Regions from separate parts of the Terrimonas alba genome, predicted to be linked through region 1. Evidence: riboswitches for the same ligand, from Rfam matches in the RefSeq annotation. Region 1 holds a riboswitch; each other region holds the start of a gene.

Evidence for each region. Region 1 has a riboswitch for thiamine pyrophosphate ahead of ACFEL9_RS04135 (class I SAM-dependent methyltransferase). Riboswitches for the same ligand answer to the same signal wherever they lie in the genome.
Region 2: linked by a shared signal. The riboswitch ahead of obgE (GTPase ObgE) and the one ahead of ACFEL9_RS04135 (class I SAM-dependent methyltransferase) in region 1 are both predicted to bind thiamine pyrophosphate.
Region 3: linked by a shared signal. The riboswitch ahead of ACFEL9_RS07420 (TonB-dependent receptor) and the one ahead of ACFEL9_RS04135 (class I SAM-dependent methyltransferase) in region 1 are both predicted to bind thiamine pyrophosphate.

What each region holds. Positions count from the first base shown of each region.
Region 1 covers NZ_JBHMQM010000001.1:1,033,362-1,037,902, reverse strand. Annotated here, with positions in the region: gene ACFEL9_RS04145 (chromate transporter) at 1-754, shown strand, start outside; gene ACFEL9_RS04140 (superoxide dismutase) at 751-1,476, shown strand; TPP riboswitch at 1,741-1,836, shown strand; gene ACFEL9_RS04135 (class I SAM-dependent methyltransferase) at 1,904-2,626, shown strand; gene ACFEL9_RS04130 (AIR synthase family protein) at 2,623-3,687, shown strand; gene ACFEL9_RS04125 (thiamine phosphate synthase) at 3,684-4,328, shown strand; gene ACFEL9_RS04120 (Trm112 family protein) at 4,325-4,541, shown strand, end outside.
Region 2 covers NZ_JBHMQM010000004.1:163,942-168,482, reverse strand. Annotated here, with positions in the region: gene ACFEL9_RS12735 (hypothetical protein) at 1-105, shown strand, start outside; gene ACFEL9_RS12730 (DUF1328 family protein) at 338-505, opposite strand; gene ACFEL9_RS12725 (SDR family oxidoreductase) at 729-1,598, shown strand; TPP riboswitch at 1,649-1,743, shown strand; gene ACFEL9_RS12720 (DUF6970 domain-containing protein) at 1,778-2,116, opposite strand; gene obgE (GTPase ObgE) at 2,177-3,178, shown strand; gene ACFEL9_RS12710 (S46 family peptidase) at 3,325-4,541, shown strand, end outside.
Region 3 covers NZ_JBHMQM010000002.1:603,826-608,366, forward strand. Annotated here, with positions in the region: gene ACFEL9_RS07420 (TonB-dependent receptor) at 1-1,715, opposite strand, end outside; TPP riboswitch at 1,769-1,895, opposite strand; gene ACFEL9_RS07425 (head GIN domain-containing protein) at 2,015-2,728, shown strand; tRNA gene ACFEL9_RS07430 (tRNA-Met) at 2,827-2,898, shown strand; partial or broken gene ACFEL9_RS07435 (GIY-YIG nuclease family protein) at 3,022-3,180, shown strand; gene era (GTPase Era) at 3,378-4,244, shown strand; gene der (ribosome biogenesis GTPase Der) at 4,421-4,541, shown strand, end outside.

The sequences.
Region 1 (4,541 bases):
ATCAGTGGGAAGGTTTAACCTGCAATCTTTAAAAGAGAACTATTTGTTATGGCTCTTTTTTATAGTGTCGGCAATTATAACCATTGCAATAGAAAGGGAAGAAATCCTCTTATTCGTAGGTGCGGGTTTATTCTATATGTTGATGAAGGCGCCGCCAAAATGGTTGACCAATAAAACAGCTAATTCAATCGTTCTCCTGCAAATTGGATTTTGGGATTATGAAATGGGTGTGCTTGGTAAAATAGCCCTCTTTTTTACAAAGGCGGGAGCTTTTGTTTTTGGAAGTGGGTTGGCTATCGTTCCATTTCTTCACAGCGGAGTGGTAGCGGAAAATCACTGGCTCACCGAGCAACAGTTCCTGGATGCTGTGGCAGTAGCGATGATCACACCTGGCCCTGTGGTTATCACCGTTGGTTTTATTGGTTATTTAGTGGCTGGCTTTCCTGGCGCCTGTGTCGCAGCATTGGCAACATTTCTTCCCTGCTATCTGTTTACGATTTTGCCCGCCCCGTATTTTAAAAAGATAGCCGGCAATAAAAGTATTAAAGCCTTTGTAGATGGAATTACGGCAACGGTAATCGGTGCATTGGCGGGTGCAGTAGTAGTAATGGCTACAAGAACTATTGTCGACATTCCCACGGCTTTAATAGCGACTGCCACGGTATTTGTTTTAATTTACATTACCAGAATCCGGGAGCCGTACATCATACTGATTGGTGCAGCCCTGGGTATCCTTTTTAAACAAATGATATGAATAGAAAACAATTTATTTCAGCTTCAGGTGTTTTAGCAGCTACCAGCATTTTACCCACTAATTCTGTATTGGCGCAGCATTATGAAGAAAATGGCCTGGATAAATTGACAGATGCGAACGGCAATTTTCAGCACCTGTCGCTGCCTTATAACAAAAATTTTCTCGAACCCCATATGGATGAAGAAACCGTTTACCTGCATCATACTTTTCATCATGGCGGGGCTGTAAAAGCGGCAAACGTTGATCTGCAAAAAATCCGCAAAGCAATGGATGAAAATAACCTGGAGACGGTTGATTACTGGACCAAAAAACTGTCCTATCATTTTTCCTCGCATGTGCTGCATACCATCTTCTGGACAAACTTAACAAATAAGAAGACTGACCCTGGCGGCGAATTGCTAAAGCGAATTGAAAAAGATTTTGGCAGTTACGACAAATTGAAAATGTATTTGGCAAAAACATCCAAAGATGTTGATGGCAATGGCTGGGGTATTTTAGGCTACCAGCCTTATTCGGATAAACTTACCATACTGCAATGTGAAAATCATGAAAGACTTACGCAATGGGGTGTCATTCCTTTGCTGGTGGTAGATGTTTGGGAGCATGCCTATTATCTTAAATACAAAAACAAGAGAGCGGATTTTGTGGATACAATGCTGCAAATAATCAATTGGGATAATGTGGCAGATCGGTTAAACACCGCAATTAAACTAGCGAAGTAAGAAGTGCTGTCATCTGCAACTCTATTCGGGTGATCCCTGTTGCTTCTGAATAACGACATCAATCAAACGCTTTCATAAACTTTCCGGCAGAATCAACTAAAGCTGCACAGGCTTAAGCCATGCATGACAAACTATGATTATTTACGTTTGACAATCTTTAAAATAACATCACCTTAATCATTATTGAGTATTGATAGAATTTGAAGAACGATGATCACCGCTTTTTAAATTTTCTCCTGAAAACGATTTAAATATATTTGCAAACGCAAAAGCACGGGGTGCCTCGTAGAAGCCAGGCTGAGATTATACCCGGAACCTGATTTGGATAATGCCAACGTAGGGATGCAACTGAAAATATTTTCATTTGATGTTCCATTCTGTTGTTTATCCAATCGAATGGAGTTTTTGTTTTAAACAACAACATGAAATGGAAATACAAAAAGCAAACGCTGAACTGATTCCCCGCAGCCAGCAAAACTGGCAAAACAGGCCGGAGTGGTTTTTCAACCGTGAACATACTGACACATACGAGCAGTGGTATGAAGGCCGCTACAAACGGGCCGAGATCTGGCAAAAGAAAATAATGGAGCAGCTTGTTTCAAAAGACAAACGGATAAAAACGCTGCTTGAATTTGGCTGCGGCACTACCCGCTTTACCCGTTGGTGGAAAGAGATAGGCATTGAAGCGACCGGTGGCGATATCTCGCCACTCATGTTATCGCAGGCCATTGAACTTTTCGAAGGTGATTTGGTAATGGCGGACTCACATTATATGCCATTCAAAGACCATGTGTTTGACGCCCTGGCATTTATTACCACTTTTGAATATTACAAAGATCCCGTACAGGTGATCAGGGAGGCCGCACGGGTTGCCAAGTATGGAATAGCCATGGGAATGATGAACCGAAACTCCACCAAAGTGGTCAGAAGAAGGGTGCAGCAATTGTTCGGTAAAAATCCTTTTTATATTACCGCTACTTTTTACACACCTGCACAGCTTACGAAGATCATTCACCAGGCACTTGAAGGAAGAGACTATTCCATTGAATGGACATGTACCGGTCTTCCCAAATGGTTTCCAGTTCAGCAATGGAGCTTACCGCTGGGAGATTTCTTCGGCCTATACATACAACTAAATGACGTGGCATGAATGAGATAAATGAGAAGCTTGGGAAAATAGATCATCATTTATTTGAACAGTTTATCAGCAACAAATGCGGGCGACATCGTGCTGAAGTCATCGCCGGGCCCCAATTTGGTGTAGATGTCGCTCTCATTGATCTGCCGGGTGAAATGGCTATGGCGTTGACCAGCGATCCTTTATCTCTTATTCCAACATTAGGCCTGCAAGAATCTGCCTGGTTATCCGTACAGCTGATGGCCAATGATATGGCAACTACAGGGTATGCACCTATGTATGGACAGTTTGTATTGAATCTCCCTTCTGGGTTTTCAAAAAGCGATTTTAAAATTTACTGGGACTATATTCATCAGTTTTGTTCTAAGATTGGAGTAGCCGTAACAGGCGGGCATACTGGTTTTATTGAAGGCCAAAATTCTACCATCGCCGGTGGCGGTACGTTTATTACTGTTGCACCTAAAAATAAAATGCTTGTATCCAAATATGCCAACCCGGGAGACTCCATTTTAGTTACTAAGACATGTGCGATCTCTTCGGCAGCTATTCTTGCGATGAGCTTTCCCGAAACCGTTCGCAACAAATTGGGAACGGAACTTTTTCAAAAAGCCTGCGATAGCTTTTATGATACATCTTCCTTGAAAGATGCTTTGACGGCTGCCGGAAAAAACAGGGAATATGACGATATAACTGCCATGCATGATGTAACAGAAGGCGGTGTACTGGGTGCGATATACGAATTGGCCAGGGCTTCGGATAATGGTGCGATCGTTTATAATGAAAGATTACCTGTCGGTCGCCTGCAACAGGAAGTCTGCAAATTATTTTCGTTAGATCCGCAGCATTGTATTGGCGCCGGTTCCATGATTATTGCCTGTAAAAAAGAAACAGCTACCGCTGTGATCAATCGCCTGGCCCGGGAAAACATTGCTTGCGTGGAAGTGGGAGAATTGGCAGCGAAAAACAAGGGCATCAAATTGATTGAAAACGGAACAGCGAGGGATGTAGTTTATTTTGAAGAAGATCCTTACTGGACAGCTTTCTTTACCGCATTTAATTCAGGATGGAAATGACGACAGCATTTAAAAAACATATAAAACCCGGTATTTATGTAGTAGTTGATCCTTCCATAGCGGAAACTGCGCTGCTGGATAAAATAGAACGATGTGCGCAGGAGGAAATAGCGGCGCTGCAAGTGTGGGACAATTTTTTACCTGGCCAAAACATACATAAGCTGCTGCACAAAATCTGTGAGCTGTGCTATGCAAGAGATATTCCTGTCATCATTAATAACAGGTGGCAATTGTTAGAAGATATCCCATTGGATGGCGTCCATTTTGATCAAATCCCCGGAAATTATCAATTGATAAAAGAAATCGTAAAAAGGTCTTTTATAAGCGGCGTTACCTGTAATAATGATTTATCAGTGGTGCATTGGGCAAATGAGCAGCAGTTGGATTATCTTTCTTTCTGTTCAATGTTTCCTTCCCGCACGAGCAACAGTTGCGAATTGGTGCATTTCAACACGATCCGTGAGGCAAAAAAAATTTCTTCCTTACCTGTTTTTTTGGCGGGAGGTATAAATCCCGGAAATATGGATAAACTGGACGGACTGGATTATGCAGGTATTGCTGTAGTCTCCGGCATCATGAATACAAACAGGCCGGATGAGTCAATAAAAGAATACCGCGAAAAATTAAAAAATAGAACATGAGAATTGAAACGATAAAAAAACTTTGTTGCCCTTTTGATAAGTCTGAATTGGCGTTAACAACCATTGCAAAGGATCTCAATGAAAATATAATCGAAGGATTGCTGATCTGTGATGAATGTAAACGTGTATACCCTATTGTAAAAGGAATACCTATTATGAGTCCTGATGAATATCGTGAATTTAAATTGGAACAACCTTTATTGGAACGATGGC
Region 2 (4,541 bases), on a different contig from region 1:
AGGCAAAACCTGATTAAAGAATGCCGGGATTGTGCTACAGCGTGTTTTGCTATTGTATCGAGCCTGGTAAATAAGCTGCCTACGACCTGGATGACCTTGTATTAAACTGTCTTCTTCATTGCCGCCAATGCTCTAACGAATGCGCTAAATATGATGACGAGAATATTCAGTTTTGTGGAATGATAAGCGGCATTGTGCAGACACCTTAAAAGAAATTACAGTCATCAATCTCAATTAGCATTTAGCTGAATATTCTCTCCTTTCATAGCAATCTATATAAAAAACCGGTTAATTGATTAACCGGTTTTTCTTTTCATAATGCTAAATGTTGTTTCATCTAAACGCCTTTGGTTGAACGGCCAAATATGAGTGAAATAAGAAACAACACCAGGAAGATGAAAAATAAAATTTTAGCGATGGAAGCTGCACCCGCAGCAATTCCGCCAAATCCAAAAATTGCAGCGATTATTGCTACAACCAGGAAAATAACAGTCCAACGTAGCATAAATTATTGTTTTAAATAAAAAATATAATTGAGTAACGCATAGTAATTTAATGAAAAATCCGTGCCGCAGTAATTTTAAACCTGTAACACTAAAAAGCTGGGGAATTTATTCAGCAACCCGGCTGAAAGCCGCATAAATAAAGGGATTTTTTACTCATATAGCTGACCTTTTCAAGCAATAAACATGGTATAAATCTTTCTTTAGTTTTTATTAAAAGAGCTTATGCAAAAAGGTAGTACAAAAAAAATGGTGCGGCCACCACAACATCAACCGAGACCGGGCATTGAAAGCAGGATGAAACCAAATCCCGTTTTTGATTACCCGGAGTTGAAAGGAAACAACAGGTTAAAAAATAAAGTGGTGCTTATTACAGGTGGGGACAGCGGTATCGGAAGGGCTGTAGCTGTATTGTTTGCAAAGGAAGGCGCCCAGGTTGCCATCTCATACCTGAACGAGGATAAGGATGCGAGAGATACCATGGAGTATATAGAAACTAATTATGGCGCAGAATGCCTTTTGCTCAAGGGTGATCTTTCACGGGAAAGGCATTGCATATCCATCGTACAAAAAACAATAAAGCACTTTGGCAAACTGGATGTTTTAGTAAACAATGCAGCGATACATTATGAAAACAAATCTTTGCAAACAATCAGCAGTAAAGAATTGATCAGGACATTTGAAACAAATATTTTTTCTTTTTTCTGGGTTACCAAAGCTGCGCTTGAGCATATGAAGAAAGGAGCTTGCATTATCAACTCTTCATCAGTAACAGCTTATCGCGGTAGTGGAGCATTAATTGATTATGCGTCTACAAAAGGCGCCGTCGTTGCATTTACCCGTAGCCTGTCTTCCAACCTGGCAAAAAAAGGAATAAGAGTAAATGGGGTGGCTCCCGGCCCTATCTGGACTCCGCTGATTCCTTCCAGCTTTAAAGGCAAAAAAACGGCCCAGCATGGCAGTGACGTTCCACTTCAGCGGGCCGGAGAACCGGTAGAAATTGCGCCGAGTTATCTCTTTTTAGCCTGTTCTGATTCCAGCTATATGACTGGGCAATTTTTGCATCCCAATGGTGGGGAAATAATAAACGGATAAGTTCTGCACATAATAGCGCAATGGCATGCTTTTGGTACTTTATAAATCAAATCTCTTTTTGGGGGTGATTCAACGTAATCTGAGAATATACCCGTAAATACCTGATCTGGGTAATGCCAGCGAAGGGAACAACAAAAGAGAAAAGAAGGGTTTTGGTCAACACCAAAACCCTTTGTTTTTTAGCGATCATCTTTCCACAGCAGCCGAACATGTTTGGCTTTGTAAGAAAACTCAGGGCATTTATTGTCACCCTTTCCGGTGTATCCGCCGGAAGGAGCACAAATAAGATTGCAATCCTTGTCATATAAATTGTTGTATTGATCGCAGCAGGGACTTGAAAACAAAAAGACCCGTTTGTCCTCGTAAGTATATTCATTCACCTCAGCAGGAGGATTCCATTTTGGCTCTTTCCGGATAGCTTCTATTTTTTGTTGAATACAGGAGGGGATGCTGTCTTTCGATTTATTACATGTTTGATTTAACAAGGGCACGGCCAGCAAAAGGAAAATAAACTTCATGCTTTAATATTTACATTTTTGACACGGTATATTTGCATTTCGTTGCAAAAAAAAGACCACTTGGAAAAAACCAATTTCGTAGACCAGATTCGAATATTCTGCAGAAGCGGCCATGGAGGTGCGGGTAGCAGGCATTTTATGCGTAATAAGTTTACAGCAATGGGTGGCCCTGATGGCGGTGATGGTGGTCGTGGCGCTCATATCATCTTAAAAGGCAACAGAAACTTGTGGACACTGCTTCACCTTCGCTATTATAAAAATGTACTGGCTGAAGATGGCGGTGTTGGTACCGGCAATAACAGTACGGGTCGTGCGGGTAAGGATATCGTCATTGAAGTGCCGCTTGGTACCATTGCAAGAGATGAAGAAACCGGGATGCAGGAAGTGGAGATCTTAAGCGACGGCCAGGAAGTTATTTGGATGCCCGGTGGAAAAGGCGGGCTTGGCAACAGCCATTTTGCAACAGCAACTAACCAGGCTCCCGAATACGCACAAAAAGGATTACCAGGAGTTGAAGGTTGGAAAATTCTCGAATTAAAAGTGTTGGCCGACGTGGGCCTGGTAGGATTTCCCAATGCTGGCAAATCAACGTTGCTTTCAGTAATCACAGCCGCAAAACCCAAAATAGCCGATTACGCCTTCACTACTATCACGCCTAATTTAGGCATGGTGGAGTATCGGGATGGACGAAGTTTTTGCATTGCCGATCTGCCTGGCATCATCGAAGGGGCTGCTGAAGGCAAAGGGTTAGGCCATCGTTTTTTGAGACATATTGAACGAAACCCTGTCTTGCTTTTTTTAATTCCGGCTGATGCATCGGATCATAAAAAAGAGTTTCAGATACTTGTCAATGAGCTGGAAAAATATAACCCGGAACTGCTGCATAAACAATTTGTGATCGCCATCAGCAAAAGCGATATGCTCGATGATGAGCTAATGGCTGCAATCGAAAAGGAATTACCCGCTGAAATCCCCCACGTTTTTATTTCCTCCCTTACTAATAAAGGCCTGATCGAATTAAAGGATCTGCTTTGGAAAGTCCTGAATACTCCAACGGAGTAGTTTAATAGGTGTAATGAGTTTAAGAGGTTAGCTAGGCAAACCTTAAACTTTTAAACCTTTTGAACTTCTGGAACCTGTTCTTCTGCGCCACTTTTGGCCACACTTTTATTTTATAGTACGTTTGTTTCATACAAAAATCACATAACATGAAGAAGATTCTCGTTACGATTGCGCTATCTTTTTTGCTGGTACTCAAATCGTTTGCAGATGAGGGAATGTGGCTACCAATGTTGCTGGGCCAGCAGGTCTACAATGATATGGTAAAAAAGGGTTTGAAGCTGACCAAAGATCAATTGTATAATATTAATAAGGCTTCGCTGAAAGATGCAATCATCATTTTTGGCGGAGGTTGTACAGGAGAAATCGTTAGTGCTGAGGGTCTTATTTTTACTAACCACCACTGCGGCTATGATGCCATTGCATCGGCCAGTACACTAGATCATAACTATCTTCAAAATGGCTTTTATGCAAGAAATAAATCGGAAGAAATTCCTACCACCTTATCCGCCCAGTTTTTATTGAGAATTGATGACGTTACCAAAGAAGTGATGGACTCCTTACAAGGGCTTACCGGGGCAGACAGGTGGAAAAAACAAGCGTCGGTGTTGGCATCTATCAACACCCGGATGAGTGATCCAACACAAAATATCGAAACGAGAACAAGTCCTTTATTCAAAGGCAATCAGTTCCTGGCATTCGTTTACCAACGATACACAGATGTAAGATTAGTAGGAACACCGCCTGAAAGCGTTGGAAAATTTGGCGGTGACACGGACAATTGGGAATGGCCACGACATACAGGTGATTTTTCAATTTTCAGGGTTTATTCAGGCGCAGATGGCAGGCCGGCAAAATATGCGGAAGATAATAAGCCTTTAAAACCAAAATGGTTCTTACCTGTTTCCCTCAAAGGTGTAAAAGAAGGTGATTATGCTATGATATGGGGCTATCCCGGTAGTACCAACCGTTACGAAAGTTCCTATGGAATAAAACTCGCTACGGAGATTAACAACCCTACGCTGGTGAAACTAAGGGATATGCGATTGAAATATATGTTTGAAGAAATGAAGAAATATCCCGCTGTCAAATTGCAGTTGGCCTCTTCTTATGCCAGCATCGCCAACTACTGGAAATTCTTCGATGGTGAAACCAGGCAGTTGTTGAAATACGACGTGTACGGACAAAAGAAAAAAGTAGAAGAAAAATTTATCAATTGGGCCAATGGCAAACCTGAATACCAGTCCATATTTACGGATTGGCCTGCTGCTTATGAGGCCTGGAAAAAGTACAGCAAGCACCGGGTTTACATGAACGAAGGAATCTTTGGTTCCCCGCTTATCGGGTTCGCTGCGTCCTTAAAGCA
Region 3 (4,541 bases), on a different contig from region 1:
AACGTGTATCCGCCTTGTAATTCAATTCCCGTGCGATAACTGTTGGGAACATTGATCCTTGTATAGGCTCCTACGTCATTGATCATTCCTGTTAACACCAACTGATCTTTGTACAACATATAATAAAGAGTAGCACCGGCATAAGCTTTGGTGCTTCTTTTTTCAATGCCTGCTTCAAAATCATGCAGTGTTTCTTTTTTGGGTTGGTTGGTAGTACCTGCTTCAAAATCATCACGGTTAGGCTCTTTATTAGCTACCGCATAACTTAAGTAAGACTGCCAGCCATTCTTACTGTATTGAATGCCTGCTTTAGGATTGATAAAGTCAAACTGGCGATTAATAAAAAGACCGGGATTATTTGCAAAGCCATTCATCTTATGCTGCACATGCCGGTATTGCAAATCTGCAAACAAGTTCCAGTACGGCATAAACTCGTATTGCCATTTGGTATAAAAATTTATGTCCGATTTTAATGCATCGAGATCATAATAACGGAAACCCTTATCAAATCCAAACTGTGCCCAAATAACGTCTCCATGATGTATGCCATCATAGACAGTCCAACCACCACCAATTGTTACAGCATGTTTATCCTTTTTATATTGAGCAGAAATTATTTGGCCATAGTAATAGTTATCGAGCCATTTCTGACGGACCAGGTCAGTTTTTTCAATAGTAGTATCACCCAAAACGAGGTCAGGCTGACCATAATCAGCAAAACTTTCCTGTGCTTTATAATTTTCATAATAGCCTAACCCTCTCGACAGGAAAACTGCGGTATTAAAATTCCAGCGGTCATTAACAGCATGATTAAAAAATAACTGGTAATGTGTTTGCCTGTAATTATCGGTTTCATTATCGTAAGGAACACCGGGTTTCTCAGTGCCACTCGAATTCAAAGTGCGGTCCGTTTTCAATAAATATTCGGGAAGACCATTCCAGGCCTGGTAGGTTTTTTCTTTTCCGGAGAAAACATTCAATCTAAGCGACGATTTTTTAGTCATATATGCGCCGGATAAATAAAACGCCTGCAAATTGCTGCTGGCCCTATCGATATACCCATCGCTGGTTATCTGGCTCAGCCTGGCATCAATCGTAAAATGATTGTCAATTAAACCTGTTCCGGCTTTAACGGTATTCTTCCAGGAATTAAAGGAGCCATAGCTGTTGTTCAGTTCAGCGTACGATTTCAGGTTGACCTCATTGGTAGATAAACTGACGGTTGCACCGAATGCTCCCATACCGTTTGATGATGTACCTACACCCCGTTGAATTTGGATGGAACTCACAGATGAGACAAAATCGGGCAAATCAACAAAATAACTTCCTTGTGATTCTGCATCATTATATGGAATGCCATTCAATGTGACATTGATGCGGGTACCGTCGGTTCCGCGGATCCGCATGCCGGTGTAACCAATCCCAGCACCTGCATCGGAATTAACGACCACTGACGGAGTTTGGTTCAGGATAAAGGGGATGTCCTGGCCAAGATTGTTTTTCTGAATTTCTTTTTTCGACAAATTGGTTTTGGTAAACGGTGCTTTTTCGCCGGCCCGGATAGCTTTTACTTCGATTGGCGTAAGTAAATAAAAACTGTCGCTGGTTGCTTGTTTTTGTTCTGTTGGAACTTCTTCCCGATTTGCCGGGACTTGTTGTGCAAATAAAACAGAGGCTGAAAATAAAATACAGCTTGTGATTGCAATCCTCTTCATTTTTTTAAGTTTAAACGGTTAAAAATGAGAGGGAAATGCTGTAGGAGAAAGGGCAGTAGGCTGCCATCCTTCCCTGCGCAGGCATTACCCTGATCAGGTTTACGGGTATAATCTCAGATTGTCGCCAACTTGTCGAAGGGCCCTTTCATCAGGTTGGCACAAACACCCCGGGAACACTGAAAACTTTAAAGCTTTCGTATTGAAAGTATAAGAGCTGCGGCAAAAGTAAGAATAAAATAAAATTGTACCGCTGTAACTTTCATACTGCATCCTTCGTACTACTCAAAATCAACAGGTTTATGAAAAAAACTATATTGTCACTTTTGCTTGTCACTGCTTTTGCTGTTGCCGGCTGGTCGCAAAAAACTATTAATGATCCCAATGCAGAGATGCGGGAGGCTAAAAATTTCAGAGCGATTGAATTATCCAGTGCTTTTGATGTATACCTCACCCAGTCTAATGAAGAATCAGTGGCCGTAAGTGCTTCTGAAAGCAAATACCGGGAAAATATAAAAGTGGAAGTAAAAGGAGGCGTACTTATCATTCGTTATGATAATAAGGGCAAGTGGAATTCGGGCAACAAAAAACTAAAGGCTTATATATCATTCAAGCAGCTTGATAAACTAAATGTTAGTGGCGCCTGCGACGTTTACATTGTGGATGCCTGGAAAGCTGAGAATTTAAAACTGGATATGTCTGGCGCCAGCAATTTAAAGGGTAAAATCACCGCACAAAAACTGATGATTGACCTGAGCGGCGCTTCCGATCTTACGCTGACAGGCGATGTTGGTCAATTAAATATTGAAGCCAGCGGCGCCAGTGACTTTAAGGGATTTGACCTGGCAGTTGACTATTGTAATGCAAAGGCCAGCGGTGCAAGTGATATTAAAATTACTGTTAATAAAGAGTTATCGGCCGAGGCCAGTGGTGCCAGCGACGTGAAGTATAAAGGTGCCGGCCTGATCCGCGACATCAAAACAAGCGGTGCCAGCAGCATTTCAAGAAGATCATAATCAATGAAATTATTTGTAGAAAAAGCTGTTGTGAAAATAAACACAACAGCTTTTTGATTTTTGTTTGGCTGCTAAGTTCTATGACCTTACATTTGCACCGCGAAGTAGAGCAGCGGTAGCTCGTTGGGCTCATAACCCAAAGGTCGGGAGTTCGATCCTCCCCTTCGCAACAGGGAAATCCGCCGGGTGGCGGATTTTTTCTTATGTTCACGGGATATGTCTTATACAGTCAGCGATATAAAAAGATCTGTATCGGATATACATTGAATCTTATCGAATGATTTAACTCGCATAACGAACTTGCGACAAAGGGTTGGACAATAAAATTAAGACCTTGGAAAATAGTTCATACAGAGATATTTGAAAGCAAAGCACAAGCGATGCGTCGAGAAAAGGAACTTAAATCAGCCAGAGTCAGAGAATGGATTTGGCAAATGATAACTGATAAGTAGTTCTGGGCTCATATCCGCCAGCTGGCGGACGGGAGTTCGATCCTCCCCTTCGCAACTGATAATAAGCCATCCGCCACGGCGGATGGCTTATTTAATTTTTCCTAACAGTTGCTGTTTCAACTGGCAAGGATTGACTACCTCCTCCTTCTTGCAATTTGAAGCATCGGCTTGCCGGGAATCAACTGGACAAGTTTATCATGAAAGTCGGTTTTGTAAACATATTTGGCAGACCCAATGCGGGTAAAAGCACATTGTTAAATGCGCTGATGGGAGAGAAGCTGGCTATTGTTTCACCGAAAGTACAAACCACCCGGCACAGGATAAAGGCGATCATGACCGAAAAAGATTACCAGGTTATTTTTTCAGATACGCCGGGTATCATTGAACCGAAATACAAGTTGCATGAAAAAATGATGCAATCCGTAAAAGGAGCATTAGAAGATGCGGATGTGGCTTTGTTGATTGTAGATGTGAATGAAAATTGGGAAGAGTGCAATACAATATTTGAAGCACTGAAGTTGAAAGTACCGGCAATAGTTGTCATCAATAAGATCGACAGAGCAAGCCAGGAAAAGATAAAAGAAGCTATTGCTTTTTTTGAAAGCAAAAAATATTGCCGGAAGACAATCACCATTTCAGCTACCAGCGGTATTAACCTGAAGAATTTTTTAAGACCGATATTGGAATTACTGCCGGAAGGCGATCCGTTTTATACAGAAGATGATATCAGCGACTTGCCAACCAAGTTTTTTGTAAGCGAACTGATACGGGAAAAAATCTACGAATTGGCAGCGGATGAAATCCCCTATCACACCGCTGTACTGGTGAGAGAGTTCAAAGAAAAAACAACACTGGTAAAAATAGTGGCCGACATCATTGTTCACCGGGAAACGCAAAAGGCAATATTGATCGGAGAGAAAGGCAGCATGATCAAGAAGTTGGGCATGATGGCCAGAAAGGATATCGAAGAGTTTTTGCAACAAAAAGTTTTTTTGGAACTCTTTGTAAAAGTAAAACCGAAATGGCGGGAAAATGATTTGCAGTTGAAGGAATACGGTTATTAGAAACCCCCTGTCCTCCGCCGCGGCGGAGAGACCTAGGTCGAAGAGTTTTTATTTTTGGAAAGAAATCACAATAGTAATAGAATATTTTTTTAACAGCTTGTGAAAATTGAATTTCATATAAGAAGTGAATATTCAAATTTCTGAGTCTAAATAGTCCGCCGCGGCGGATTTAGGGTATGAGTTTTACAGTAGCAATAGTAGGTCGTCCAAACGTTGGAAAGAGTACATTTTTTAATCGCCTGCTGGAAGAGCGTAAAGCGATTGTGGACGACATGAGCGGCGTGACCCGCGACAGGC